Regions from separate parts of the Rhodococcus sp. P4_E4 genome, predicted to be linked through region 1. Evidence: riboswitches for the same ligand, from Rfam matches in the RefSeq annotation. Region 1 holds a riboswitch; each other region holds the start of a gene.
The links. Region 1 has a riboswitch for cobalamin ahead of cobN (cobaltochelatase subunit CobN). Riboswitches for the same ligand answer to the same signal wherever they lie in the genome.
Positions count from the first base shown of each region.

Region 1 (10,118 bases):
AGGATCGTCAGGATCTCTTCACCCTCGACCAGCGGCTTTCCGAGTGCAGCAGATGCCGCGCTGACGGAGGTGACGCCGGGAATCACTTCGGCGTCGAAGCGATCGGCCAGCCTCTTGTGCATGTGCATGTAGGAGCTGTAGAAGAGCGGATCGCCGGCGGCGAGCAACGCGACGGTTCGACCGGCCGCGAGGTGAACTGCCAACCGTTCGGCAGCCGCTTCGTAGAACTCGTCCATCGCGCCCTGGTATCCGCCGGGATGATCAACGGTCTCGGTGGTCACGGGGTATACGAGGTGTTCTTCGATTTGTCCTTCGCGCATGTACGGCGCTGCAACTCCGCGGGAGATGCTCTTGCCGTGCCGCGCGGAGTGGAACGCAACCACATCGGCCTCGCCGATGACGCGGGCGGCCTTGACGGTCACCAATTCGGGATCGCCGGGGCCGATACCTACACCCCAGAGCTTGCCTGCACTCATTCGACTTCGCTCGCAATCGCATTGACGACGGCCGCGGTGATCGCGCTGCCGCCGCGTCGGCCGCGGAGCACGAGATGATCGATCCCGCTGGCGTGTTCGATGAGGGCTTCCTTCGACTCGGCAGCGCCGATGAAGCCGACCGGACCTCCGACGATGGCGGCCGGACGGGGCGCGCCGGCTTCGATGAGGTTCAGGAGATGGAACAGTGCGGTGGGTGCGTTTCCGATCGCGACAACAGCGCCCTCGAGCTTGGCTCCCCACAGTTCGAGAGCAGCCGCCGAGCGAGTGTTGTCGATGGTCGACGCCAGCACGGGAACCCGCGGATCGCCGAGGGTGCAGATTACGTCGTTACCGGCGGGCAGACGCTTGCGCGTGATGCCGGCAGCCACCATCTGGGCGTCGCAGAAAATCGGCGCGCCGTCGCGCAGAGCTGCGCGCGCAGCCGAGACGACACCGGGTGTGAAGGCGACGTCGTCGACGAGATCGACCTGGCCACTTGCATGAATCATGCGCACTACAGCTTGCGAGACATCCGCCGGGAAACGGCTCAGGTCGGCTTCGGCCCGAATGGTGGCAAAGGACTGGCGATAGATTTCCGCGCCGTCACGGATGTACTCGATCATGTGCCACACGATAGAGGCATCACCGATCGGCCGGATTCACCCGGTAACCGTCACCCGTCGCAATCACATCCGCTACGTCCCCGCGGGGACGTCCGCAGCTGCGGTCGCACCCGGCCCAGTGCTGGCGCCCGACGACGGGCAGTTCTGCCTGCTCGACGGCGGTGATTGCGTCGGTGCGCACATCGGCGAGCGACTTCTCGCATCCCGGGCTTCCGGTGCAGGCGGTGACGTCGAGCCACGGTGAGTTCTCGTCGAAGATCAACCCCATCGGCGCCAACACCCGGACTACCTGCTCGGCAGCCCATTCGTCGAGGTCGAAGATGTGCACCGATCGCCACGGCGTCACGACAACGGGCTTGTCGACGGCGGCCAGGAACTCGGCCAGCCGAGCGTCGAGCAGCCCGAATCGCAAGCCTCCGCCCAGGGCTACGGTCCCGTCGCGCTGCTCGAGCCAGCCGATGGTGGGCCGTGCATCCGGCGTGAGGTCCGCAGCACCGGTGGACTCGGCGCTCAGACCCAGCTGCTCGAGGGTGCGTTCGATTCCGTCCGGAACCTCGGCCAGGCGCCAGTGCTTGTCGCGGACGTCGAGGAATGATCGAGCCACCTCGAGGAGCAATTCGACGGCGTCGTCCGCCTGGACGAGATGAGTGGTGTGGTGACCGGCGAGCACCAGTGAATGCTCGGTGGCGCTGCGCGCATGGAGTCCGAAATCGCCCCGTAGCCCGGTGATGTCTCCGCGCCCGTCGTCGAGGGTGAACAGGGTTCGCCCTGGCAGATCCGCCAATGCGTGATCCGCTTGGATCGCCGAATCGAGACGGTGGACCAGTTCACGAATGTCGGCGACGCCCCCGATACGGCCGGACAGTGGGGACGCGAGGATGTTGCGCACTCGCTCGTGCGTCGCGGACGGCAGCAGGCCGGCCGACGCGATTCGCGCCGCGAAGGCTTCGGGATCCGAGACCGAGCGCAGTTGGACGTTGCCCCTCGAAGTGAGTTCCATCTGCCCGTTGCCGAGATCGCGCGCTGCGTCGGCGAGCGTCTGCAATTGGACCGGGGTGAGGAGTCCGCCGGGTAGGCGCACGCGTGCCAGTGCGCCGTCGGCGGCGTGGTGAACTTGCAGTGCACCCGGGCACGCGTCTGGCTGTGAACGGTCCGTGGGCATGGCTCCAGGGTACGACCTGTCATGAGTGCCTTCTGCGGACCGGTAGCATCACCACCACCAGTGACGGCAGTTGAGGAAACCGGTGAAAGTCCGGTGCGGTCGCGCCACTGTGAGTGTTGCTCGAGCGGGACGTGTTTCCGCTCGGAAACACGAGTCAGACCCTCAACCGCCGTCGATGACAGATCTGTGCCACGGGGCGCGAAACCCCAGGAAGGCTTCACCCGTGATTCTTCTGCTCTCCACGTCCGATACCGATCTGCTGAGCGCCCGCGCCAGCCAGGAAGCCGGCGACGGCGTCTCCTATCGCTGGGCCAACCCCTCACGCTTGCTGGTCTCGGAGGACTTGCCGCCCTTGCTCGACGGCGTCGACCTCGTGATCGTTCGTATCCTCGGCAGCCGTCGTAGTTGGGAAGACGGCTTGGAGATGGTCCTCGCCTCCGGACTCCCCGTAGTCGTTCTCGGCGGCGAGCACGCGCCGGATGCCGACCTCATGGAGTGCTCGACGGTCTCCGCCGGTGTTGCTGCCGAGGCGCACAACTACCTGGCTGAGGGTGGCACGCAGAATCTGGCACAGCTGCACCACTTCCTCTCCGACACCGTCCTGCTCACCGGTCACGGTTTCGAGCCGCCGGCTCACCTGCCTTCCTGGGGAATCGCTGATTTCGCGCCCGATCTCGACGCGGCGAGCGGTCCGGTCATCGCAGTTCTGTACTACCGCGCCCAGCACCTGGCCGGAAACACCCGGTACATCCAGGCCTTGTGCGACGCGGTCGCCGAGGCCGGTGGCACTGCGCTGCCGATCTACTGCGCATCTCTGCGAACCGCAGAAGCCGAACTTCTGAGCACGCTCCGCCGCGCCGACGCCATGGTCGTGACAGTTCTTGCTGCCGGCGGCACCAAGCCCGCCACCGCGTCCGCTGGTGGGGACGACGAAGCCTGGGACGTCGCCGCACTCGCTGCACTCGACGTCCCGATCCTGCAGGGGCTGTGCCTGACCAGTAGCCGCGCCACCTGGGACGAGAACGACGACGGACTGTCGCCTCTCGACGTCGCGACGCAGGTCGCGGTGCCGGAGTTCGACGGTCGCATCATCACCGTCCCGTTCTCCTTCAAGGAAATCGACTCCGACGGGCTGTCCACGTACGTCCCCGATGCCGAGCGCGCTGCCCGTGTCGCCGGTATCGCCGTCCGTCACGGCAAGCTTCGCCACATTCCGACCACCCAGCGTCGCGTTGCTCTGATGCTCTCGGCGTACCCGACCAAGCACGCCCGTATCGGCAACGCCGTCGGCCTCGACACTCCGGCGAGCGCAATCGATCTGCTCACCGAAATGCGTTCTGCCGGTTACGACCTCGGTCCGGTCGACGGCCCTGACGCAGTTCCCGGCCTGGCAGCCAAGGACGGCGATGCGCTGATCCACGCCCTGATCGCGGCCGGCGGACAGGATCCCGACTGGCTTACCGCCGAGCAGCTCGAGGGCAATCCGATCCGCATCTCGGCAGCGAAGTACCGCGACTGGTTCGCCACCCTGCCCGAGGAACTGCGCAGCGGAGTCGAAGAACACTGGGGCACAGCGCCCGGCGAGTTGTACGTCGATCGCTCGCAGGATCCGGACGGCGAAATCGTCATCGCGGCACTGCGATTCAACAACATCGTCCTCATGGTTCAGCCGCCGCGGGGATTCGGTGAAAAGCCTGTCGCGATCTACCACGACCCGGATCTGCCGCCGAGCCACCACTACCTCGCGGCCTACCGCTGGATCGCTGCCACCCCGGACAACGGCGGATTCGGCGCCGACGCCGTTGTGCACCTCGGCAAGCACGGCAACCTCGAATGGTTGCCGGGCAAGACGCTCGGCATGTCCAGCAACTGCGGCACCGACGCAGCGCTCGGCGACCTGCCGCTGATCTACCCGTTCCTGGTCAACGACCCGGGCGAGGGAACACAGGCCAAGCGTCGTGCTCACGCGACGCTCGTCGATCACCTGATCCCGCCGATGGCCCGTGCCGAAAGCTACGGCGACATCTCCCGCCTCGAGCAACTGCTCGACGAGCACTCCAACATTTCCGCACTCGATCCGTCCAAGCTCCCGGCTATTCGCCAGCAGATCTGGACACTGATGCGTGCCGCCAAGATGGACCACGACCTCGGCCTCGCCGAGCGGCCTGAAGAAGACGTGTTCGACGACATGCTCCTGCACGTCGACGGTTGGCTGTGCGAGATCAAGGACGTCCAGATCCGCGACGGTCTGCACATTCTCGGCCGTGCACCCCAGGGCGACGCCGAAATCGAACTGGTCCTCGCCATGCTGCGTGCCCGTCAGATGTGGGGCGGCGAACAGAGCGTCCCCGGTTTGCGTGAAGCACTCGGGCTCAGCGAAGACGGCGACGAGTCGCGCAGCCGTGTCGACGACGTCGAGGAAAAGGCGCACGCACTGGTTCGCGGCATGTACGACGCCGATTGGAACCCCGCTGCGGCAGAACAACTCAGCGACGACGAGACCGTCGTGAAGATCCTGCAGTTCGCGGCCACCGAAGTGGTTCCGCGTCTGCGGCAGACGGACAACGAGATCAAGCAGGTCCTGCACGCGCTCGACGGCGGATTCATCGCCGCGGGTCCGAGCGGTTCGCCGCTGCGCGGCCTGATCAACGTTCTTCCCACTGGTCGTAACTTCTACTCCGTCGACCCCAAGGCAGTTCCTTCACGCCTGGCGTGGGAGACCGGTCAGGCGATGGCCGAGTCGCTCGCCGCTCGCTATCTCGCCGATCACGGCGAGTACCCGCGCTCGGTGGGTCTGTCGGTGTGGGGAACCGCCGCAATGCGTACCTCCGGCGACGACATCGCCGAAGTGTTCGCGCTCCTCGGTGTTCGCCCCGTCTGGGACGAAGCAAGCCGACGCGTCGTCAACCTCGAAGTCATCGATCTCGAAGAACTCGGCCGCCCGCGCATCGACGTCACCGTCCGCATCTCCGGATTCTTCCGTGATGCGTTCCCGCACGTGCTCGCACTGCTCGACGACGCCGTTCAGCTGGTCGCGGCACTGGACGAGACGGACGAGCAGAACTACGTGCGCGCCCACGCACAGGCCGACCTTGCCGAGCACGGCGACGCCAGGCGTGCGACCACCCGTATCTTCGGTTCGAAGCCCGGAACCTACGGCGCCGGACTGCTGCAACTCATCGACTCCAAGACCTGGCGCGGTGACGACGACCTCGCCGAGGTGTACACCAACTGGGGCGGCTTCGCGTACGGCCGTGGGCTCGACGGAATCCCGGCAGCCGACGACATGCGCAGTGCTTACCGTCGAATCAACGTGGCGGCCAAGAACACCGACACACGTGAGCACGACATCGCCGATTCGGACGACTACTTCCAGTACCACGGCGGCATGGTTGCCACCGTGCGCGCGCTGACCGGAAAGTCGCCCGAGGCATATATCGGCGACAGCACTAGGCCGGAATCGGTTCGCACACGCACACTTTCGGAAGAGACCGCACGTGTCTTCCGGGCGCGCGTGGTCAATCCCCGCTGGCTCGACGCGATGCGCCGTCACGGGTACAAGGGGGCCTTCGAGATGGCAGCCACGGTCGACTACCTCTTCGGATACGACGCCACCACCAACGTGGTCGCGGACTGGATGTACGAAAAGCTCGCCGAGACCTACGTTCTGGACGAGCAGAACCAGAAGTTCATGACGCAATCCAACCCGTGGGCCCTGCACGGAATCGCCGAGCGGCTCCTCGAAGCCGCCGAGCGCAACATGTGGGAGCACCCCGAGCAGAAGACACTCGACGGCTTGCGTCAGGTGTACCTCGAAACCGAAGGCGAACTCGAGGGGGAGTAAACCTCGAGAATCACCGGCAGGTCCGGGCGCTGAAGTGTTTCAGCGTCCGGACTTGATGATCTGAGCGATGTTCCGCTCCGCCAGAGCAGTGATGGTCAGTGACGGATTGACGGTGCCGGTGCTGCCCGGAATGGCAGCGCCGTCCATCACGTACAGGCCGTCGTAGCCCTTGACTCGCCCGTAGCCGTCAGTGGCCTTGCCCAGAACCGCACCGCCGAGGGGATGCGCGGTGAACGAGGAATTGACGTCTTTCGCGAACGGCAGGGCGGACGGCAGCGTGGTGCCGGCGAAGGCCATCTTGTTCTGGACGGCGCGCAGGGCCTCGACGGTGGCGTCGTTGCCGTTCTTCGGCCAGTTCAGCACCACCCGATCGGAGCCGCCGTCGTAGGCGAAGTCGGCGCGCTGCGAATCGAGGGTCATACCCAAGGTTCCGAGCATGCCGATGTTGACGGGTAGCCCGGGGACGTACCAGTTTTCCAGGGAGAGGGGCATTCCCGACTCGTCGACGATGCGTGATGCCGACGGTGCGGCTTGCTCGGTGCCGTCACTGAAGCCGAACGAGCGCACCATCCCGGCGTCGCCGTTCGTTCCCCAGCCCTTACCGACGTGTTCGTTGAGGTTCGGCAGCGCGCCCGTCGCCTGGGCGCGTACCAGCAGTTCGGAGGTGCCGATCGAACCGGCGCCGAGGAACAGACGGTCACAGGTAAGAGTCTTCCGGGCCAGAACGCCACCCGTCGGATCCGTCGATTCGACGTCGACGACGTAGCGTCCATCACGTTCGCGACTGATCGCGAGCACCTGATGTCCGTAACAGACGGTGGCTCGTCCGGTGGCTTCGGCGGCGGGAATGTAGTTCTGCGTGAGGTCGAACTTCGCGCCGTTGGAGTTACCCATGTTGCTGTCACCGACAGTGGCCGAGGCTCGGGTTCGGCCGTCGAGTTCTGAGCGCACCACGTCCCAGTTCCAGATCCCGTCGATCCGCTGCGGATCGAATCCGGCACGACGAGCGTCCTGATCCCAACGACGCGAGTGACCGAAATTCGGGGTTTGGTAAATGTCTTCGGGCAACGGGCTCAGACGCAGCATCTGGCGCACCTTGGGGTACCAGGTGGACGCCATCTCGTCGTAGTCGAGGGAGTTGCCGAAGACTGCGTCGAAGAATCGGCGCTCGGGCGCGATCATCACGCCGGTGAAGATGATGGAACCACCGCCGACTGCAGCGCCGCGCCAGACCGAGATGTGTTCGTAGTCGGTGGCATCGAGGACGCCGCTGAAGTAGTCGCACACCACCGGGAGTCCGGTGAGGTTGGTGAACGATGTGCGCCGGAAAACTCCGCGGCCGTCGGCCAGCATGTCGGAGGTGTGAATCTCCCGCTGCGGATCGTGCGGCCATCGGAGTCCGCGTTCGAGGATGGTGACTTGGGTGCCGCTCTGCGCCAACCGGAGAGCGGTCGCGCTGGCGCCGAAACCTGACCCGATGACGATGGCTTCGGAATGTTCCGGGGGAGTGGGCGAGGGTACGAACAACTCGGGGACGAGTGCGCGGTAGTGATCGGCACCCATCGGTAGCGCACGCAGAGGCGCGGGGGCGGCGTGGCTGATCGATGTCGACATGAGCGGTGTCGCGGCTGCAACTGCTGCCCCCACTCCGGCCGCTTTGAAAAAGTCACGACGCTGCATGTCACGACGCTGCATGTGTTTGTTCGACTCCCCAGTTCGACGATTTGCCTCAGAATAACTCGAGATGGAGTTTGGGGACGAAACGGCATGTTGAATGCGCACAGAAACCGGAGAAAACGTGCATAAGTGGCATGTTTCAGCCGATTGCGGAAGGTCGCCGGATAGTCGCCGAGGCTCATCGGTGTCCAGTGAGAGGTTCCCGCCCCTATCCTCGAGGAGTGAACTCCGACTTCAAGCGCGTCTCCGAGGCCAAGTACGTCCTACTCACTACCTTCCGCAAGGACGGAACGCCGGTGGCGACGCCGCTCTGGGCCGCGCCGGACGGCGACAAGCTCCTGATGTGGACCGTCACCGATTCCTACAAGGTCAAGCGCATCAAGCGAAACCCCTTGGTCACAGTCGCCGCGTGTGACGCGCGGGGAAATCCGAAGGGTGAACCGGTTGCCGCCGTCGCCGAGATCCTCGACGCGCCGGGCACCGATCATGCTCGCGACGCGATCGCGCGTCGCTACGGAATCCTTGGCTGGATCACCTTGAAAGGCAGTCTCCTGCGCCGCGGCAAGACCGGAACGATCGGACTTGCCATCACTGCAGCTTGACCGCGTCAGTTGCCGAGCAGATCGTCCAACGCTGAATCGAACCGCGGATAGGTGAAGGGGAAGCCGTTGTCCGTCAGCACTTTCGACACGGCATGACGACCCGTCAGGCCCAAGGCAGCGTCGCTGCGCAGCAGGAACGCGCCGAATCTGACCATGACAGCGGGCGTCGGCGGCGCAGGTGGCCGGTGAAGGTGCTTGCGCAGCCCGGCCATCAGTTCTGAATTGCGGACGGGATCCGGGGCAGTCGCGATGACCACGCCCGAGGCAGCCGAATCGGGTTCGAGGGCCCAACGAACGATCGACAGCCAGTCGTCGATGTGAATCCAACTGGTCCATTGTCTACCCGAGGCAACGCGTCCGCCCAGACCGAGACGTACGAGCAACAGGAGTCGCTCGAGCGCCGGTGTGCCCTTCTCCAACACGACACTGGTTCGCAGGATCACTACTCGTGACGTGTTTGCTCCCTCGACCGCTGCCTCCCAGTCCTTTGCGACGTCGGTCATCTGAGGTGGTCCGTCAGCGAGTGGGGAAGCCTCGTCGAGTCGGGTCTCTCCGGCGTCACCGTAGATTGCGAGCGTGCTCGCCTGGATCCACACCGGAACAGGGTTCGCCAGTAGTTTCGACGCTTCGACCAGCGCGCGGGTCGGATCGACACGGGAGCTGGTGAGCAGTGCGATGTTTGCCGGGGTGGGTCGGCGATCGACCAACTCGCCGGCCAGATTGATCATCGCGGCGCCGTCGAGTTCTCCTGCCCAGTCGCCTACCGTGACACCGTCCCACTGAACCTGCCTGTGCCTGCCGGGTTTCGGTGACCGAGTCAGGACCACGACGTCATACCCGCGGTCGGCGAGATCGTCGCTGATCCGGCGGCCGAGAGCGCCGGTGCCGCCGGCGATCACGACCTTCGTCATCACTGCGCCTGGCTGACCGAGGACATGTGGAAGTCGGGAATCCGCATGGGCGGCATGGCCGTGCGGGTGAACCAGTCTTTCCACTCGCGGGGAAGCGTGATCTCGGTGCGTCCAGCCTCGGTGACCCGCCGCAGGAGATCGAGAGGGCTCTCGTTGAAACGGAAGTTGTTGACGGCGCCGACGATCTTGCCGTCCTCGATCAAATACACCCCGTCACGGGTGAGTCCGGTCAACAGCAGCGTCGTCGGATCCACCTCACGGATGTACCAGAGGGTTGTGAGCAGTAGCCCCTTCTCGGTACCTGCGATCATGTCCTCGATCGAGGTGTCGTCACCACCGGTCAGGATGAGATTGTCGCCGGGAACTGCGACAGGTCGACCGAATTCTCGTGCAGCGTGGCGCGGGTACGCCAGTGCATTGACGACGCCGTCTCGGACCCAGTCGACGGGTTCGATCTCCATACCGTTGTCGAACAGTGAGACGGATTCACTCGACGACGTCGTGATCACGAACGGCGCGGACTGCAAGCCCTCGGCGCCGGGGTCGGAGGTGAGTGTCAGTGGCAATCCGAGCTTCTCGCCGATCCGGGTACCGCCGGTGGTGGAAAGTGCGGTGTGGCCCTCTTCGGCGCCGCGCCCCTCCATGGTCCACATCAGATAGATCATCAGGTCCGCGACAGCCGAAGGCGGAAGAATCGTCTCGTAGCGGCCGGCGGGCAGACTGACCGAATTTTCCGCCCAGTCGAGCCGAGTGGTCAACTGCGACAATAGCTTCGGCACTGAAATGTCAGTGAAATCGACGGTCCCTGATCCGACCCAGGCGC
Region 1 is NZ_JBFUJB010000019.1:128,953-139,070, forward strand. Features, by position in the region: gene cobJ (precorrin-3B C(17)-methyltransferase) at 1-476, opposite strand, end outside; gene AC1DVN_RS20990 (precorrin-8X methylmutase) at 473-1,099, opposite strand; gene cobG (precorrin-3B synthase) at 1,119-2,261, opposite strand; cobalamin riboswitch at 2,313-2,445, shown strand; gene cobN (cobaltochelatase subunit CobN) at 2,485-6,105, shown strand; gene AC1DVN_RS21005 (GMC oxidoreductase) at 6,145-7,785, opposite strand; gene AC1DVN_RS21010 (PPOX class F420-dependent oxidoreductase) at 8,004-8,384, shown strand; gene AC1DVN_RS21015 (TIGR01777 family oxidoreductase) at 8,390-9,295, opposite strand; gene AC1DVN_RS21020 (metallopeptidase TldD-related protein) at 9,295-10,118, opposite strand, start outside.

Region 2 (10,118 bases), on a different contig from region 1:
GTGCTGTGTGTCACATTCACAAACAAGGAGAAGTGATGACGCAAACCATCGATTCCGCAGTCACCCCCGAGGTGAAGTTGACGGCGGTGACACCTCAGGAACGCGTCGACGCCTGGCTGGCGGATTTCGAGTCGGCCCTCGCGGCTCGTGACATCGAGCGTGTGGCAGGCAAATTTGCACTCGACAGCTTCTGGCGCGACTTGGTGTCGTTCACCTGGAACATCAAGACCGTCGAAGGTCGCGAGCAGATTGCCGACATGCTCTCCGAGCGTCTCGACGACACCGATCCTTCGGGATTCCGGACCACCGAGACACCCGACGAAGCCGACGGCGTCACGTCGGCCTGGATCGAATTCGAGACTGCAACCGGTCGCGCGCACGGGCACCTTCGTTTGAAAGGAGATGAAGGTTGGACCCTGCTGACGTCGTTGCAGGAATTGAAGGGACACGAAGAAGGTAAGGGCACTCGCCGGCCTCGTGGAGCGAAGCACGGAGCAGACCCGAACCGCATCACGTGGGCCGAGCAGAAGGAGATCGAGGATCGCGAACTCGGTTACACCACACAGCCTTACGTCGTGATCGTCGGCGGCGGCCAGGGAGGCATCGCCCTCGGTGCCCGGATGCGCCAACTCGGAGTTCCGGCCATCGTGATCGACAGCCACGAGCGGCCGGGCGACCAGTGGCGTGGACGCTACAAGTCCCTGTGCCTGCACGACCCGGTTTGGTACGACCACCTGCCATACATGCCGTTCCCCGACAACTGGCCGGTGTTCGCGCCCAAGGACAAGATCGGCGACTGGCTCGAGATGTACACCAAGGTCATGGAGGTTCCGTACTGGAGTTCCACGACCTGCACCTCTGCGTCGTTCGACGAGAAGACCCAGGAATGGACCGTCGAGGTCAACCGCAACGGCGAGAAGCTGACGTTGCGTCCCAAGCAGTTGGTGATGGCGACGGGTATGTCCGGCAAGGCCAACGTTCCGACGTTCCCCGGGCAGGACAAGTTCCTCGGCGATCAGCACCACTCGAGCAAGCACCCCGGCCCGGATCAGTACGTGGGCAAGAAGGTCGTCGTGATCGGGGCCAATAACTCCTCGCACGACATCTGCGGCGCACTGTGGGAGAACGGCATCGACGTCACGATGGTGCAACGCAGCTCGACGCACATCGTGAAGTCGGATTCGCTGATGGATTTGGGCTTGGGCGATCTGTACTCGGAGCGAGCACTGGCCGCGGGCATGACGACACACAAGGCGGACCTCACGTTCGGTTCGCTGCCGTACCGGATCATGCACGAGTTCCAGATCCCGGTGTACGACGCAATCCGTGAGCGCGACAAGGATTTCTACGATCGCCTCGAGAAGGCGGGCTTCGAGCACGACTGGGGCGACGACGGTTCAGGTCTGTTCATGAAGTACCTACGCCGCGGTTCGGGGTACTACATCGACGTCGGCGCGGCCGAACTGGTTGCCAATGGAGACATCAAGCTCGCGCACGGCAACATTCGTGAGCTGACCGAGAACAGCGTGATCCTCGAAGACGGTACGGAATTGCCTGCCGACGTGGTGGTCTACGCGACCGGCTACGGCTCGATGAACGGCTGGGTGGCGGATCTGATCGGTCAGGACACCGCCGACAAGGTCGGCAAGGTGTGGGGCCTGGGCTCGAATACCACCAAGGATCCGGGACCGTGGGAAGGCGAGCAGCGCAACATGTGGAAGCCGACGCAGCAGGAAGCGCTGTGGTTCCACGGAGGCAATCTGCACCAGTCGCGCCACTACTCGCTGTACTTGGCGTTCCTTTATTAACCGCCCGCGGTTAATAAAGGCGCACAGCAGGTTCAGCGAAGGGCGTACTTCTTTGCTACTTCGGTGTTCTTGGTCGCGCGCTCGGTGAGGAAGGCGAATGCCAACCCGAGTACGAGCCAGAGCGTCGCCTGCGTAGCGAGCGAGGAAAGTCGGAACTCCCACAGCAGAGTTGCCGGGAAGTCCTCGCCCACCTCGTTGATGCCGGGAAGCGAGACGTAACCGATCGTGGCGATCACCAGGAACGCAGCCACCGGAGCAGCGATGCGCACGCTGAGGAACTCGTGCCCGGAAACTGCCTTTGCCGCCGCTGCTGCCGCGGTGACGGACAGTAGCCCGAGAATCACGGCGGCCAGCCACAGCAGTGTGCGCTGGTTGATGGTGTCGGGATCTCCGACGGCCGGCGGATTGGCCGGGTACTTGAAGAAGGGCACGGCCTCGATGGCCAGCCAACCACCGACGGCGATGGTGATCGCCAACAACGGCCCGGACATTCCGGTGAGTCGTCGAGCGTAATTGGCAACGACCGAGAAGATCGCCCCGAGTGCCAGTCCGGCCAGCGCTGTGGCCAGGAACAGCCCGGCGCGCTGCCCGTCGCGGCTCACCAGTGGTTCTTCTTCGTCACCGTGCGAATGCCCAGCGGCTTCGCCGGCAACCTCACCGGTGGCGCTGTTGGCTTCTTCGATCGCAATGGCGGCATTGACGTGCGGTTCACCCAGCACGAATGCAACTCCGCCGGCAAGGATGCCTGCGATCAAACCAGCCAACAAACCACGAATGAGAAGCTTCGTGAAATTGTCGACTAGTGGCACGGCAGGCCCATCAAGTGTCGACCGTCGTGCATCAATTCATGCATGTACATGCCGGTGCGAGAGATAGCGCCCTGGTCGAATCCGACCAGGTAGAGAGCGAGCATCGCGAACAGAACTACTGCAGCGGCGAGGAAAGCAAGACGAGTCGAATCGATCGACGTATCGGGAGAATAGGCGAGAGCCATCGAAGCCTCCTGGGATTTTCGCGTCCCCTAGGTCCATGCGATGGCCGAAGTGTCTGGCTGTCGAAATAGTCGTGCCGAAAAAGGCACTTCACCTCGAATTACAGTGGCGCGACCGCTCCGGGCTTTCACCGGATTCCTGTCGGACCATCGCGTTTACATGCGAACTTTTGCACTACTGCCCGCACCGTGTCAACGCGTAAGCCGAGATGACCGTCGATTGTGCCCGCCAAGGCGGGCACAATCGTTCTAGATCAGCTCTTTGCGGCGACGTCCAGAACAACTTCGAACTCGAGCAACGACGCACCCGAAGCGACGGGCTTCGCACGCTCGCCGGAATGGGCTTCGCGGGCAGGGCCGTCACGCCAATCGGCGAACGCCTGCTCGGACTCCCACTGCGTCACCACGAAGTAGCGGCTCTCACCTGCGGTGGGGCGGAGGAGTTGGAATCCGAGAAAGCCCGGGGAGTTCTCGACTGCATGAGCGCGTGCTGCGAAGCGCTTCTCCAGTTCGGGGCCGGCGCCCTCGGGGACCTCGATTGCATTGATCTTCACGACTGCCATGCAAGCGACATTACCCGCGCACCTTCACCGCGTACCGTGACACTCGTGTTGCATGACGAAGGTGGAACAGGACAACCGATTCTGTTGTTGCACGGCCTCATGGGCAGCTCGAGGACGTGGCGACGCCAGGTGCCGTGGATCCGCGAGTTCGGCCACGTCTACACGTTCGACGCCGCCGGTCACGGCCGGCCCGCGCCGTCAGAGCTGACCACCGAGGCATTCGTCGACGACCTGGCATCTGCCGTTGCGTCCATCGAGGAGCCGATGATCGTGATCGGCCATTCGATGGGGGCTCTGCACGCGTGGTGCTTCGCCGCATCGCATCCCGAAAAGGTTTGTGCACTGGTCCTCGAAGACATGGCTCCGGATTTTCGCGGACGCACCGCCGCGGATTGGGCTCAGATGATCTCGGCGTGGCCGCAGCCGTTTGCTTCCGAGGACGCGATGAAGGAATTCTTCGGGCCCGTCGCCGGCCAGTACTTTCTCGACTCTTTCGACCGCCGCGACGACGGGTGGTACCTGCACGGCGAGGTGTCGACCTTCCGCGACATCTCGGAGGAGTGGGGCACGAGGCATTTCTGGGATCAGTGGAAGGCGATCGACGTGCCGACCTTGCTGATCGAGGGAGAGTTCACCATCACCCCCGAGGGACAGATGCGAGAGATGGCCGAGAGGCCGGGAACTCGGTACGTACGTATTGCCGACGCAGGCCACCTGGTTCACGACGATCAACCGCAGCGCTATCGCGAAGTGGTGACGGAATTCCTTCAGACGGTGAGCTGACTGCGGATCGACGCGCCCACCTGCTCCAGTTCGACGGCTCGCCTGGCCAGGAGTCCGGCAGCGAACTTCGCCTTGTCGCCGCGATGGCGGGGGACGACGTGGAGGTGCGAGTGAAACACGGTTTGGCCCGCGGCACGCCCGTCGTTGACGAGAAAGTTGACTCCGTCAGCGGCGATGTCGCAGCGGCGTAGAGCTCCGGCGATGAGCGTGCCGACGCGGAACATCTCTGCGCCCTCGTGGCTTTCGAGAGCATCGAGGTTTTCTGCATGACGCTTGGGGACCACCAGGGTGTGTCCGCGACTCACCGGTCGGGCGTCGAGAAATGCAAGAGTCGTCTCGCTCTCGTGGACGAGAATCGCCGGCTCGGTCAGCGCGACGATCTTGCAGAAGACACAGGTATCGGTGCTCATGCCTACAGAATGTAGTCCGAATCAGATCCGACCCGGGACTACAGCAGGCGCAGCTGACGTGCCTTCGTGATCGCTTCGTTTCGATTGTGTACGTCGAGCTTCTTGTAGAGAGTGCGCAGTTGAGTCTTGACGGTGTTGACGGACACGTACAGTTTGTCGGCCATCGCGGCCGACCCCATGCCGAGCGCCAGGAGTGAGAGGACCTTCTGTTCGCGTTCGGTCAGCTCCACGATACGTACGAATCCCGGAAATGATTCCGCAGGAGCCCTTTTCGAGAACTCGGCGAGTGCACGCGATTTTGTTACTGCCATCGATTCGAGTTTCTCGACGTCCGCCGATCCAATGGTCGCGAACGGACGCAGAAGTCCGGTTTGGTCCGCGATACTGCACGCTCTGGACCACTCCTGAGAGGCGAGGCGTGGCTCACCCAGCTCGGAGTGTGCAACCGCTTGCACCAGAAGCGATTCCATCTGTGCCCGCGGATAGGATTCGCCAGACCAGTCGAACTGATGGCACAGCGCCACAGCGGCCTCGTTCTGGCCGATTCGCTGACGTAAACGCGCCACCGACGCGAGCGTCCACGGGTTGGCTGCAGGATCGGCAATTTCCTTGGCCAGAGCCGTCGCCTTGTTTCCCTCGCCGAGTGCGAGCAGGAGATCGATTTCTGCGGATTGCAGCAGAGGAAGCGCGAAAGACGTGGCCGTGTACTGCTTGGAATGCACTCCAATCGCGTTGTGGAGCAAGGACAGAGCGGAAGATGCACTGCTCTGAGTCAGGGCGAATTGGCTGTGCGCATAGACGACGAACGCCCATAGCTCCTCGGTGTCAGACGGAACGCCGAGGTCGGTCAGTGCGATACGTGCGTCACCGAAGTCGAGTGTGTCGAGAGCGGCGAGAGCCCGTGCCGTCAAGCCGGCGATCTTGACTACAGGTTCGAGCCAACCCCCGGGGTCAGGATGCTTCTGTTCGAGTTCGAACCAGTGTCTGGCCTGCCGCGGCTCACCTGCCAAAGCCCAATTCAGGGCGGCACTACCCGCAGAGTTGCGAGCGATGAAGTCGACTCCGTGAGACAGGGCGCCGTTGTATGCCATTCGAGCCTTGATCGTGGATTCGGTGAACCTGCCGCTCAATTGAAAATTGATCGCCCATTGAAGTCGCATCAGGGGGAGTTGTGCGCTGACCGCTTCCGGATTGTTTTCCAGCGCACTGCGGCTGAGGTGAGACAGCCGCCTGGTGGTCTCTGCCGAGAGCCCGTATTCACCGGCCATCCTGAGCATGATCGATTGAACGCAGGCGATGCTCAAGGCGTCCTTCGCGCTGGGTTGGGCGCCGAGTTCCCACAGTTCGGCCGGCGATTCGGGTAGCAAGTCGATTACCGTGGATCGCTTGCTCGGATGCATCGTGAACAAGGCACGCCCGGCCTGAACGGCAGAGTGCTTGTCGGCAGCTTCCGCCGGAATCCGTTGGAGGGCGGAGCGAACCGAGTCCAGGTTATGCACGATCATCGTCACCCAATGTTGTTCGACGATGTCTACTGCCAGGGTCCAGTTCTGTGCCTCGACCGCGTAGTCCAGCGCCGACGCGTGATGACCGTTGTCGAGTCGATTGTGAGCGAGGAATGAAAGACGTTGCGACGGATCGATTCCCGCGCGGGTGTGGTGCGCGAGTATCGATCGTCGAATGGCGGGAGGCAATGCCCATGTTTCGTCGGCTTCGGCCTCGACGCGCGACAACAAGCCGGCTGTCTCCAGCGTCACCAGCCGCGAGCGGATCTCATGAACGGTTTCGGCAGTGTCAGGGCGCTGGGACTCGAACAGCATTGTGGCGACGCCGACGGTGATCGATCGACCAAAGGCGGTCGCGAGTAGGAACTCATGTTGCTTTAGGCGCTCAGCGGTGGCGAGAACGGAATCAGTCACGTAATCGTCTATCTCTTGCGCGGTGTTCGTTTTGATCTCTCGCTCACGGTTGCTGTTACGTGAGTCCCTGACGGCGGCGACTGCGGCGCGAACCAATGCGGGCAGCCCACCCGTCAGGGATGTGATTTGTTCTGCATCACCTTCAGCCGTGCGCACCCCCGCCTGTTCCAGCAATTGGGCGGTATCGGATGTCGTGAACAACAGCTCATCGGCGCCGATGACCTCGTGATCCGTGTCGAGAAGGTATGGCTCGGCGAACATGCCGAATCCCGAGAGCGTGACCACGAGGTCCAGGTTGTGGCAGAGGGTGAGGAGATCGATCAACTGATCGTCCAACTCTGGTTCCGATATCAGATCCGGCCTGATCAGCACGAGCAGCACGGGGCGGCTGAGGGCGTTCAGGGATTTGGCGGCAGCGGTGAAAGGATCGGCGAGATCGTCGACGTCGGGCAGTGCGATTCCGGCAGCGTGGATTCGATCGAGGACAACGGCCCAGAAATCTTCGAGTGTCGACGAGGGCTCTGGGGCCGAGACCCAGACGAGTATTCGTTCGGATGCCAGATGGGCGCGCAGCCACGATGCGATCAACGACGATTTCCCGTGGCCGTTCGGTGCACGGACGATGGTCAGAGCGGCGCGTCGATCCAGTTTCGCGAACAGTGCTTGCCGAGGAATCGACTCGGTGAGAGTGCGCCTTTCGGGAATAGCTGCCCAGTCGTGGCCGTCCCTCCCGAACATCAACGCGGACCCTTTCTGCTTTCACGCCCCACGCTAATTGGCGGATTTGGGCGGATTGTCTCGATCCATCTATCTACAGGGAGGAGCGTAGCTGGTGCGAATCCAGAGCGTGTCATCCCGGGCAATTCACCCGCGACTTCACCCCGGGTGAGAGAAGTTCACCCACATAATCATGCCGTCACCATTGGCTTTCGAGTCCCTCGAGCGACTTCTATTGAACGTAGCTCGGGATTCGCCAAATCTGGTCGAGAGTGCCCGACCGGGCCCCGAGGGTCGGCCATCGAAGGAGTGTCGTGAGAACTCGTCTGTCAGTGGTGTGGTCGAAGGCGGTTACGGTCCGACTCCGACCGAGAGCGTGCGCCCGAAGAGTGCGAGGCGTAGTCGTGGTGACAGGAGTGTTACTTGTCGGCGCAGCTGCGCTCGGTGCGCTACCGATGCAGTCGGATGTTCGATTGGCAGCCGAGGGAGAGTCCGCTTCTCCCTTCACCGTCGAGTTGACGGCGATTGACGGTGCGCCGCCCTTCGACCCCGGTGACGGTCCAGGGCTCGATACCGGACCGTCCAACGGCATTGTCCGAGAGGGTGATCCGGTGACGTATGTCGTAGACATCGGCGTCCGGGGCAACCCGCTCTCGGACGTGGTCGTGCAGCTTCCGGTGCCTCGAGGTTTCGTTCTACCCTCCGTGCCTGACTACTGCGGAGACGGCTCGGGTGTCGACGAGTTCGGGTTACATTGCCTGATAGGCAATCTGGAAGCGGACCGGTACTTCACCCGGACAGCGACGATGACTGCGGGAAAGCGGGAAGACGCCGACGGTCTATCGATTGCTGCACTGGTCACCGCAGATCGAGGGACGGCTCGCGTGCGGTCGGACGATGTCACCGTGCGGGTGGCGACCACCCCGGGAGTGTGTGATCCACAAGGGAATTCTGTTGGTGGTCGGAGAGACCAGGGGACAGCTGTCTCGGCAGATGGTCGGATCTCAGGTCTGGTGACGTCGGGCATCTCGGAGGCGGTGGTGGTCAACGGCGTCGATCAATGCGGGCACGCGATAGCGCGGACGGTGAAACCGTTCGAGGGTCGCTTCTCGTTTGTCGGACTCCTGCCGGGGACGTATCGCGTCACGGTCGACGGCCGAGCGCCGGTGGACGTGGTGTTGGAACCAGGCGCAATGGCGGTCGGTGGCCTGACGTTCTGATACAGCTCCACAGTGATAGCAACACCTGAAACAGTTCAGAACCAGTTGGAAACAGTCAATGGAGGATCCAGTGCGTGAAAGCCTGGGCGTGGTATTCGAAAACAATTCCATTTCAACAGCTCTCGTAGATGCGGACACACCCCTTCTCGGCTCGATCGACGAGTTCCGTCATCCGTGGGGCGCGAACGGGACTGTTCCCTCTGCGCAAGCGTCGGCACGCGCGCTCGCCTCCGCTGCCGAGGTCGCCACAGGTCGGGCCCTGCGCTCGAACCTGTGCCCCACCGTCCTCGGAGTGCTGTGCGAGCGCGCGGACGTGCGCGAATTTGTCCCGGATTCATTGTTCTCCAGCACTTTCGAGAACATCGAGTTGGTCAACGGTCTGGACGCTCGCCTTGCCTACTTGCGGACGGTCGACGCCCTGAATGGTATTTCGCCGATTCTCGCATTCTGGCCGGACGGCAGTGAGACTGTGATCGCTGCCATCGATCCGCGCGCGGGCGTCGTGGACTCGGCGCACCGTTACGCTACCGCCGAGTTGCTTACAGACAGCTCGACATTTGCTGCGACATTGGACCTGCTCGTCGCTGAACGAAACCCCGTGCCCAAGATGCTCGTCGCCATGCTCGGCAAGGAAGAGTCACGGCAGTTGTCCGCCGAAGCCGCCGAATCGGCAGGGCTCGGCTTCCTGTATCTCGGCGAGCGCGCCCAACTGGCGATAGGCGCTGCGCTGGTAGCGGCCGGTCGGGGGAGTGAGGTCAGGTCCGCTGGCGGCGCGGCTGTTCAGCCCGTCAACAGAATCCGGTGGGCGGCGGCAATAGTGCTGCCGCTCCTGCTCATGCTGACGGGATTGCTGATCGCTCTGTCGCCGGACGGGTCGCGAGCGGTGTCCACTGATCGCCCGAACGTCGGCGCCGAGCCGGCGAACCCGACGAGCGGGCCACCGTCCGGAGCGGCCCTACCGATCCTGACGCTCCCGCCTTGTGACCCGGTGGTACCCGTCGTTCCCGCTGCGTTTCGGCGTTCGGATCCTGAAGTTGCACCACCCCAGACCGTCGAACCAGCAGAAGCATGCGACCCGATGCGAGTGGGCTAGGGCGTACCTTCTCCAGCCAGTGCAAACAGGCCGTCATCGGTCTGCTCGACCAGTCCGTCGACCAACAAGGAATGTAGTGCGCGGTCACGCTGACCAGGATCGGTCGGCCAGACGATGTCGAGTTGCGCGCGTTCGACCGGACGGTGGCTATCGCGCAGAACGGCCATCAATTTTCCGCGAACTTGGCGATCGGTGCCCGCGAACTTCTGCACCTTCTTGGGCGGTCCGGTGTGTGCCGGTTTGCCCGAAGCGACCCACGCGCAGTTCGGCAAAGGGCAGTTCTCGCAGTTCGGCGTCCGCGCAGTGCAGATCAGTGCACCGAGTTCCATGAGAGCGGCGCTGTAGGTGGCGGCGCGCGCTCGTGTCCGTGGCAGCAGCGCCGCGACGTCGGCGAGGTCTCGCGTGTTGGACGGATTGCCTGGTTCCGCATTGCCGTGGACGGCTCGCGCAACTACGCGTCGTACGTTGGTGTCCACCACCGGCACTCGCTGTCCGTAGGCGAAGCACGCCACGGCGCGGGCGGTGTACGAACCGATTCCCGGTAGCGAGAGCAGGGTGTCGACGTCTTCCGGCACCACGTCACCGTGCTCGGCGGCCAGGACGCCCGCGCATTC
Region 2 is NZ_JBFUJB010000031.1:44,300-54,417, reverse strand. Features, by position in the region: partial or broken gene AC1DVN_RS28565 (NAD(P)-binding domain-containing protein) at 36-1,796, shown strand; gene AC1DVN_RS28560 (CbtA family protein) at 1,841-2,617, opposite strand; gene AC1DVN_RS28555 (CbtB domain-containing protein) at 2,608-2,802, opposite strand; cobalamin riboswitch at 2,828-2,966, opposite strand; gene mhuD (mycobilin-forming heme oxygenase MhuD) at 3,054-3,362, opposite strand; gene AC1DVN_RS28545 (alpha/beta fold hydrolase) at 3,408-4,145, shown strand; gene AC1DVN_RS28540 (HIT family protein) at 4,130-4,555, opposite strand; gene AC1DVN_RS28535 (helix-turn-helix transcriptional regulator) at 4,594-7,212, opposite strand; gene AC1DVN_RS28530 (hypothetical protein) at 7,596-8,411, shown strand; gene AC1DVN_RS28525 (hypothetical protein) at 8,482-9,504, shown strand; gene AC1DVN_RS28520 (HhH-GPD family protein) at 9,501-10,118, opposite strand, start outside.
Region 2: another riboswitch for cobalamin. It lies ahead of AC1DVN_RS28555 (CbtB domain-containing protein); the one in region 1 lies ahead of cobN (cobaltochelatase subunit CobN).

Region 3 (10,118 bases), on a different contig from region 1:
ATTCTTCCGCGGTTTACTTCGCCCTCGGATGGGAAAACTCGATCACTGCCGCAGTATCGATCGCACTCATCGCCATGGCTCTGAAACTCACTTGGGGTGCAGGAGTTCAGTGATGCTTATATGCCCGGCCTTGGGTTCGTTCGGAAGGCTGACCGGCACAAGCCCCATGCTTTCCCGACGCTCGTTGACCGAAAAGACGTACTGGGCAAATTCAGGTTTGACGTGCACGTCCGGAAACCGTGCGCGAAGTTCGCCCACGATCCGATAGCCCTCGTCGTACCAGTCGAAAACGTTGATCCCTGGACGCCACCTCGGTCGCATCGCGAAGCCGTCGATCTCGGTCACAAAGAACTTTTGGAAGCGATCAGTCCACGCCAGTATCTTCTCTCCGAGTTCGTCGTCGATCCCCATTTGGCTCGGGAGAACGTATGCCTGCGGGAACCGTTGCGGCGGGACGACAATCAATTCCTTCGACGGCCATAGTGAACTGGGATGGCCATGGTCAGGATAGATTCTGATGACTAGCACTGCAGATCCCTTGCGGTGGCCAACACGCTACGAGGCGAAGTCACACCACCGGTCACCAGTGCGTTCCGGGCACGAGTCGGGCGGCGCGTCGGCCGAGTTTGCGGATGCGCGAGCGTGAATGGCGCTGACGCGACGGTGTTGCCGAAACGTCTGACGTAGTTTCTTTGTCTACCTGCCCCTTTGCCGCCGGGGAGTCAGGGAAGGCCTGGTACATCTGGTTGAGAATCCGGTCCTTGGTGTGCGGTGCGAACAAGGTTCCCAGATCACCCAGAGTGCCCAGTGGCACGTCGATGCGCTTGGGGCGTTCGATCAGCGCGCGGATCACCATTGCCGCAGCCTTTTCCGGGCTGGTGATCGGGCCGTTGTTGTATTCGCCGGTCGGAGCGATCATCGGCGTTTCGACCAGCGGCATGTGGATGGTCGTGAAAGTGATTCCGTCCGCCAGGGTTTCGGAGGCAGCTACGTCGGAGAAACCGTCGAGGGCGGCCTTGCTCGCCACGTAGGCCGAGAATCTAGGGGTTGCCGCCTGGACTCCCGCGCTGCTGATGTTCACGATGTGACCGAAGCGGCGAGAACGCATGGTGGGCAACAATGCGAGCACCAATCGCACAGCGCCGAAGTAGTTCACGGCCATCGTTCGTTCGTAGTCGTGGAAACGATCCGTGGAATGGTAAATGCCGCGCCGAATGGATCGGCCGGCGTTGTTCACCAACATGTCCACGTGATCATGTTCTGTCAGAATGCTTTTGATCGTGTGCTGGACCGACTCGTCGTCGGTGATGTCGCAGGGATAACCGAACGCTTTGCCTCCGGTTGATCGAATCTCCTGTACCGCGGCATCGAGTTCGTCGGTGCGGCGTGCGATCAGGAGAACTGTGGCGCCTTTCTGGGCGGCGGCGATGGCAGAGGCCTTGCCGATTCCGGACGAGCCACCGGTGATCAGGACTATCCGACCGACCAGTGGTCCTTCGGGATGGTTGCGACGTGCGCGATTGGGATCGAGGTTTGCGCGCCAGTACTTCCACAAGACCGTCGAGTAGGAGCCGAACTCGGGGACCGTCAGGCCTGATCCGGCGAGGGCGGCAACGGTTCTCTCGGAGGTGAAGGTCGGCGCCATCGTCATGTTGTCGAGCAACGCTGCAGGCATGCCGATGCGATCGAGGAAGACTTTTCGTGCCGATTCTGCCGAGTCCATCGGCAATGGCGAGACAAAGGGTTTGGCGATCACGCCCGGCAGGCTGAGCGCGGGCCGCGGCGCTCCGGCGGCCTTGGCGAGGCCGGCATAGATTTCGCGTACCGGTTGAGGTTTCGGATTGACGAGATGGAATGCTTCGCCGTCACGGCCGGGCACATGCATCAACTCGACGAGGGCAGCGGCCACATAGTCGACCGGCACCACGTTGGTCGCCCCGAGGTTGGGGATCGGGACAGGTAGTGCTGCAGGTAGTTTCGCGAGTAGCGTCAGACCTGGGAACAAGTAATACGGTCCGTCGATCTTGTCCATCTCTCCGGTGACGGAGTTGCCGACCACGGCAGACGGCCGATAAACACGCCAGGTGAGGCCTTCTCGTTCTCGAACGAGCTTCTCGGCCTCGAACTTGGTTCGGTGGTACGGCGTCGGAAAGCCTTGGCCGCAATCGAAATCGGTCTCACTGAACGTGCCCGGATAGTCGCCTGCGACTGCAACCGATGACACGTGATGAAGGGTGGCTCCCAGCTTTGCAGCAAGTTCGACCACGGAGCGTGTGCCCTCGACATTCGTCGAAGCCTGCTCGTCTCCGGCCGTGATGTCGTAGATCGCGCCGAGGTGAAGGACATGGTCGGCCGGCGGGGGAGAGTCGATGCCCAGCTCGGGCTCGGTCAGATCGCCAACGAGCGGAAGCACTCGATCGCCGCCGGGAATTGCCGACACCTGTGCTTCGAGTTTTGCGACAGAACCCGCTCTGACCAGCACGTGGATTTGAGCAGTTTCATCATGCTCGAGCAGGAGCGGTAGTACAGCTCGTCCGAGGAACCCGGTACCGCCAGTGACGATGTATGTGGCCATGGTCGGTAACTTACTCCAAAGTAAGATCGACGGCTAGAGGGAACCGGACATCAGTGCGTCATGACGCCATCCTCGGTGTCGAAGTCGATGCCCGCAGTGATGATTCCCGAAAACAGGAACGCGACGGCAAGTGCAAGAGCGGGGATTGCAAGGATCCATTCGAAAATTGTCATGCTCCAAGTCTGACGAAATCAGCTTCGGAGAACATCGCCCTGCGGAGCGATTTAGGCGATCGGGCAGTCATCCTCGAGGACGACTGCCCGATCAGGGAAATCCACTAGTGCGTGATCAGTGGCCCGAAATCAGTGGCCGATGCCGACCTTCGCGTGAACTTTTTTCATCCAGGCCGGAGCCCACCAGTTCGCTTCGCCCATCAACTTCACCAGCGAGGGCACGAGCAACATGCGGATGATGGTCGCGTCGACTATCAGCGCGACGATCATGCCGACGCCCAGGAACTTCATCACCGACAACCCGGACATCGCGAATGCCCCCGTCACCACGATCAGGAGTAGGGCGGCGGCCGTCACGATTCGGCCGGTGCGTTCGGTTCCGAACTTGACTGCTTCCTCCGTCGTCGCTCCCGCGTTCTTGGCCTCGACCATCCGGGACATCAGGAAAACCTCGTAGTCCGTGGACAATCCGAACACCACCGCCAGGATGAGCACGACGAACGTCGCCTCCAGCGGAGTTTGACTGACCCCGAGGAGTTCGACGCCGTGACCGTCCTGGAAGACGAAGGTGAGGACTCCGAAGGTGGTCGCGAGGCTCAGCGCGGCCATCAGTACCGCCTTGATGGGCAGGACCACCGAACCGAACGCGAGGAACAACAGGATCAAGGTGGATCCGACCATGATGAGGATCATCACCGGCAACCAGTGCAGGACGGCGTTGTTGCCGTCGTCGACCATGGCTTGACCGCCACCGACAAGCAGCACTGTTCCGTCGGGAGCGGAGATCGCACGCAGATCTGTCACTGCGGTGCTCTGTGATTGGGGCGTAGAGCCCTCGCTGTAGAGAGCCTGAACCGCGATGAGTTGATTGGTGCTCGCGACGACGGTCGCCTGACCGATGCCCTCGACCTGACCGGCGGACTCGGCGATCGCTGCACCTTCGGCCGGGGTGAGAGTGTTCCCGTCCTCGGCCTGAAGGATCATCGTCGCGCCGTTGCCGGTCTGCGGGAAGTCGTTGACCAACGTGTCCATTGCGACGCGAGCGGGGTCGTTGTCCGGGAGTGCGGTGTACGAGAGTTCTCCCAAACGGGCACCGAGCAGCGGCGAGGCCATCACGAGCAGCACGGCCACGATCGTCACCGAGACCGCGACCGGACGCTTCATCACCCACGTGACGACGCGGCCCCAGAACTTGCGCGAGCGTTCCTCGCCGCGTTGCGCCGCATCCTTGCGCCACGTCAGGGCGTTGATGCGATGCCCCAGAATGGCAAGCAGCGCAGGCACAGCGGTCAGCGACAGAACCGCCGCGCTCAGTACTGCTGCGATCGCACCGAAACCCAAAGACCGGATGACGGCCTGCGGGAAAACGAGCATGCCGCTGAACGCGCAGATCAGCAGCAGACCCGAGAACATGACGGTGCGACCCGCGGTCAGAACTGTCCGCTGCGCAGCCGCTCCCGGGTCCGAGCCCGAATTCAGTTCTTCACGGAACCGACCGACCACGAACAGTCCGTAGTCGATTGCAAGTCCCAACCCGAGAAGAGAAGCGACGTTGATCGAGAACGAAGACACATCGGTGATCAGCGTGAGGACTCGCAGAACCGCCAAGGCGCTCAAGACACTGAGTACACCCACGAACACCGGAACCGCCGCAGCGACGACGCCGCCGAAGATGAAGACCAGCAGCACCAGAGTGATCGGAATGGCGATGGCTTCGGCGACCACCAGGTCTTTCTCCAGCTTGGTGTTGAACGCGACGCCGACGACGGTGTTACCCGCGAATTGTGCCTCGGCACCTTCAACTTCGAGCTTCGGCAAGAGATCGGCGAAAGTAGCAGGTGTGACGCCCGAGTCCGGTGCCAACGTGATCGCAACGGCCGCCATGGATCCGTCGTTCGAGAGCAGACTGGCCTTGGCCGCGGCGTCCGTTCCCCAATACGACTTCACCGACGCGGTCGGCACTTCCGTTTTGAACTGGTCGACGGCGGCCGTCACTGCCGGCCCGATGTCGTCGAGGGTCTTACCGTCTGTGGGTGAGTAGATCGCGATGATGTCCGGGGTCTGCGGTCCGAGATTGTCTTCGATGATGTCCGCAACCTTCGCGGAGTCGCTGCCCGGATCGATGAAGCCGCCCTGGCTGAGCTTGCCGAACACTCCGAGTCCCCACACCCCACTGATGAGAACTATCAGAACCGCGAGGCTCAGTACCCACCATTTCCGGGCGACGACGGTTTGGGCCCAGCGTGTCATGTATCAACTCCGGTGTGTGGGGGCGTCTGGCCAGATCGACTGTAGTGGGCGTTTGGTCTTGAATCGGAAACGTCATGCATACTGCTCGAAGCACTTGCAAGCCACGTGTGTGGGGGAAGCCGGTCCGAATCCGGCGCTGACCCGCAACGGTAGGTCGATTCTCGGTAGTCACCGAGCGTCGGCAAGCCCGATTACCCACCGCGCGGTGTGCGACATCCATTCGTCGTGGTCTACGAAAAGGAAGTCCAGCAGGAGCTCTGGCCGAGTATCAGTGTGCGGGCGGAGTTGTCTGTCGGATTCTCATTCGTGGCTCAGAGCCCTTACGAGGTCCCCGTGTCACTTCAGTTCTCCCCGTCCCGCGCCGCCGCTGTTCTCATCGCGGTCGCCTTTGTTTCGGCAGGTTGTTCCAAAGGCCAGGAATCAGAGTCCGCGTCTGCTGCGGAATCCTTCGCACAGGCTGTGTCCGTGACCAACTGCGATCGAGAGATGACCTTCGACTCGCCGCCGCAGCGCATCGTGTCTTTGAACGGGCATGTCACCGAGGCGCTCATCGAAATCGGTGCGGGTGACCGGATCGTCGGTCGGGCGTACAGCGACAACCCGCCAACTGCGGAGACCGCCGATGTATTCAACAAGATTCCCAGCCTCTCCGATACGTTCCCCAGCATGGAGCAGGTCCTCGACGTCGATCCGGACTTCGTGGTCGGAGGAATGACCAGTGCCTTCAACGAGAAGCAAGGCCGTTCCCGAGACGCTTTCGGCGAGCGCGGAATCAACACCTTCCTCTTCTCGGAATACTGTGGCACCGGTTTCCCCGACATCGGATTGCTCGAGAACGACTACACGCAACTCGGTCGAGTCCTGGGCGTCGAAGATTCCGCCCGCGAGGTCGCAGAGGAGATCAGCGATGGTCTCGATTCCGTCCGCGCTTCGGTCGGAGACGCGGCGCCGGTACCGACCTTCTTCTACGACAGTGGTGACCAGGTTCCGACGACTATCGGCGGAGTCGGCGTCGGTCAATTGGTCGCGGAATACTCCGGCGTCTCGAACATCTTCGCCGAAGGGACAAAGCCCTACATCGACGCATCGTGGGAAGCTGTTGCCGAGCGTGCACCCCAGGCGATCGTGGTCATCGACTACGGAGACAAGACCGCCGAGCAGAAGATCGACTTCCTCCGCGCCCAGCCGTTGATGGCGACCACCCCTGCTGTGCAGCAGAACCGGTTCGTCGTGGTTCCTCTCGCGGACCTGTTCGAGAGTTCACGGTTGGTGCGTTCGGCACAGACCATCGCGACGGCCTTCCATCCGGGCGCTGACGCGGCGAAGTGACCCGCACGCGTTACGGGTACGGCGCCCTACTTGTCGGCTTGGCGGTCGCCTTGGCGATCGTCCTGGGGTTGGCCGTCTCCTTGGGATCGGTTCGCATTCCCGTCGGTGACGTCTGGGCGATAGTCGGAGCCCGTTTGGCGCCAGGGACTTTCGAAACGTGGTGGACCGCGGCGCGGGAGTCGATCGTGATCGACTCCCGCCTGCCACGTGCACTCACGGCTGCGGTCGTGGGTGCTTCCTTGGCGATGTCGGGTGCTGTTGCTCAGGCTGTCACACGGAATCCTCTTGCCGACCCGTATCTGCTCGGAGTTTCGTCGGGTGCGGGATTCATGGTGGTGCTCGTCTCGGTGCTGGGTTTCGGCGCCGGCCTCCTCGGGGTTTTCACGATTCCGGTCGCAGCATTCGTCGGGGCGATGATCCCGTTGTTTCTCGCACTGCTGATCGGCGGCCGGTATCCGCAGCCGACCGCGATCATTTTGGTGGGTGTAGCGCTCGCCCAGATATTCTCGGCGCTCATCACCTTTTGCATCCTGGTGTTGGCCGATGATCGGCACGTGACGTCGGTGATGCACTGGATTGCCGGCGGATTCGGTGATGCGCGATGGTCGACGCTGATCTTCCCGACGATCGCACTGGTCGTCGTCGGCACAGCCCTTCTGTTCAGTTCGCGGTGGATGGACGTCTTGCAGACCGGTGACGACGGGGCTGCTGCACTCGGTATGAACGTCCGGCGGTTCCGTGTGTTGTCCTTGCTTGCGGTCTCCGTACTGGCGGGCGCGGCAGTCAGCGTTGCCGGTGGAATCGGATTCATTGGCCTCCTGATCCCACATCTGGCCGGTTTCATCGTCGGCACCAGAGCAATTCGACTGCTCCCTGCTGCAGCCCTTCTGGGCGCCGTCGCGATGGTTGCCGCGGATACCGCTGCGCGCTCGGTGGCACAATCCACCGAAGTTCCGGTCGGAGTGATCACCGCCCTCGTGGGTGCACCGATCTTCGTCTGGATGCTTTACCGGCAGTATCGGAGGCTCGAACAGTGACGCAGACCAGAACAGTGACACAGGCCAGAACAGAGACACTCCCGAAGGACGCCGAAGCTGCGCCTCTGCTCGAACTCGTCGAGACCCGGGCGCGGCTTGGCAACCGCGAAGTCCTGCGCGGCATCACTTTCGCGGTGACGTCCGGTGAAATATTGGGCTTGGTCGGACCCAACGGCAGTGGCAAGACGACGGCGCTGCGCTGCTGCTACAACGCTTTGACTCCGACAGGTGGCGCAGTTCTGATCGATCAAGCCGACTCGACGACGCTCTCGCGTAAGGACATCGCCAAAACCATCTCGGCGAGCGTCCAGGAACCTACTGTCTCGGCAGGACTTTCGGTTCGTGAATCGATCGCGCTCGGACGAACTCCGCACCGTAGCTGGTTGGACCGAAGCACTGAGCGAGATACCGCCATCGTGGACCGGTGCATCGAGCAGGTTGGTTTGGTCGAGCTTGCCGGACGCGACGTGTCCACCCTGTCGGGTGGTGAGCGGCAACGTGTCTCGATAGCGCGCGCATTGGCTCAGCAGCCCAAGGTTCTGTTGCTGGACGAGCCGACCAATCATCTCGATCTTCGTCACCAGTTGATCGTGATGGAATTGCTCGCCGAACTTGCGTCGGCGGGGCTCGCGGTTGTGGTCACGATGCACGATCTACGGTTGGCAGTCGAGTACTGCGACAACCTTGCCGTGCTCACCGAAGGTGAACTCCGCGCGTGTGGGTCTACGGTCGAGGTGTTGGACGAGCCGTTGTTGGCCGAGGTTTTCGGCATCAAGGCGCGAGTCGAACGCGGAGTACGTCCGCGGATGGAGATATTGGGGCTGGCATGACGGAATCGGTAGCCGGGATCTACGCCCGTATGGCATTAGCGGTGCCGTTCTTCGACAACCTGAGCGCGTATCCGGATACGGTGCCCGCGGTGTTGATGACCGACCCCCAGTGGTTGGCAGCACGTGTCGCTGATACGGCCGAGCGATGGGGGAGTGCGGACAGCCGAGTGAACGGCACATTGTGGTGGTACTCGGCCAGTTCCACGCTGACTGGCATTCCGATCGGAACCGGAATGGTCACCGGGTTCGCGGCCGATCCATCGTTGAACGGTGGGCGGATCTTCTTGCGTGACAACGGCTATCTGGGCGGGTTTGCTGCCGGATCGGTCATTCCGATCTCGCGGAGTGTGGCGGAGTTGGGCCACGCGATGCTCCGCTCACTCAGTCCCGTGATCGAGGTACTCGCCGAGGTGTCCGGCGTTCGGCAGCAGGCGCTGTGGGCGATCGCGACGGACTCCATCGCCAATCGCAGCCTCGACGCCGCCGGTAGCGCGAGGGAGCGCGGAAGTGCATTTGCTGCTGGTCTGATCGATGTTCTCCGCGGTGAGAACCCGGGCATTCCCGTCCCGCGTTTCGTCGATGTCGACCGCAATGAAAGTGTTGTGCGCGTTTCTAATCCGTTGACACCGGTGGCATCCGGGCGACGCAGATTCACGCAGCGCGCGTCGTGCTGCCTGATTTACGAGGTGCCCGGTGAAGGTAAGTGCACCAGTTGCCCGAAGCGCGCACCCGAAGACCGGGTGCGCGCCTTGGCTGCTCTGGTGTGACTGGACCCAGGCTTTTACCGGGTCGGGTCAGTGAGCTGCGACCTTGGAACGGTCGAGTCCCAGCGCGTCGGTCATCGTGAAGAACAGGTCGGTCTGGTCCGTGAGGCCGCTGACATTGGCCGCGTGGGGACCGAAAGCTGCTACGCGCAACTGAGTTCCGGTATGCCCTTCGGATTCGACGGCCGGATCTTCGGACGTTCCGTAGCTGATCGTCATCTCCGAGCCGTCCTTCGTGGTCAGCTTGCGGGTCAGGCCGGGGTAGACGATTTCCTGGGCGCGCTCGACCGGGATGTTCTGGTCCTTGGCGATGGTGGCGATGTCGTCTGCGCTGACGTTGGTGACGATCTGGCTGGTGTGAGCGTGGTCGGCTGTGACGATGACCAGGGTTTCTCCGTCGGTCTTCGCAAATTCGAGTGCCTTTTGCACAGCTTCGTCGAGGTCGACGGTTTCACCGATCTGACCGCACGCGTTGGCTGCGTGGTCTTGCTTGTCGATCGAGGCACCTTCGACCTGGAGGAAGAATCCGTTGTCGTTGACCTTCAGTAGGTCGATTGCCTTCTGCGTCATGTCCGCGAGCTTCGGTACGTCGGAGGTTCGCTTGGGGTTGTCGACGCAGGTTTCGGCGGGCTGCAGGTAACCGTCGCGGGTGGCGACAGAGCCTTCCCAGCGGACGGGCATGTTGCCGTCGGCGAACAGCCCGAGCACGGGTGCGTCCTGATCGGCCTTGCCGACCTCGTTCATCTCGGCGGCATTCTTCACCAGCTGGTAGCCACGAGCGGCAGCTTGCTCGTTGAGGGTCTTGCCCTGCCAGTCACCGGCTTTCGCGGTTTCAGCGAAGGACTTGGCGCCGCCGGCAAAGGTGACGTCGGCGCGGGTGTCGAGGAGCTGTTCGCTGATCGATCCCTTGCCGCCGTTCTCGATGGCGTTCTCCGGGCAGGACTTGGACGTCGCCTCGGGTCCGTAGCACTTGCGGCCGCTGACGTGCGCGACCTGCACTGCGGGGGTGGCGTCCTGTACCTCGGCGGTGGAGACGTTGCCGGTGGCCTTGCCGTTCGCCTTGGCGATCTCGAGGACGGTCGACTGGGCCTGCCCCTTGATGTCGACGGAAATCGCGCCGTTGTAGGTCTTGGTGCCGGTGGACCATGCCGATCCACTGG
Region 3 is NZ_JBFUJB010000002.1:138,718-148,835, reverse strand. Features, by position in the region: gene AC1DVN_RS03635 (hypothetical protein) at 88-528, opposite strand; gene AC1DVN_RS03630 (SDR family oxidoreductase) at 581-2,575, opposite strand; gene AC1DVN_RS03625 (hypothetical protein) at 2,626-2,748, opposite strand; gene AC1DVN_RS03620 (MMPL family transporter) at 2,878-4,998, opposite strand; cobalamin riboswitch at 5,068-5,215, shown strand; gene AC1DVN_RS03615 (ABC transporter substrate-binding protein) at 5,332-6,327, shown strand; gene AC1DVN_RS03610 (FecCD family ABC transporter permease) at 6,324-7,364, shown strand; gene AC1DVN_RS03605 (ABC transporter ATP-binding protein) at 7,361-8,194, shown strand; gene AC1DVN_RS03600 ((2Fe-2S)-binding protein) at 8,191-8,961, shown strand; gene phoA (alkaline phosphatase) at 8,989-10,118, opposite strand, start outside.
Region 3: another riboswitch for cobalamin. It lies ahead of AC1DVN_RS03615 (ABC transporter substrate-binding protein); the one in region 1 lies ahead of cobN (cobaltochelatase subunit CobN).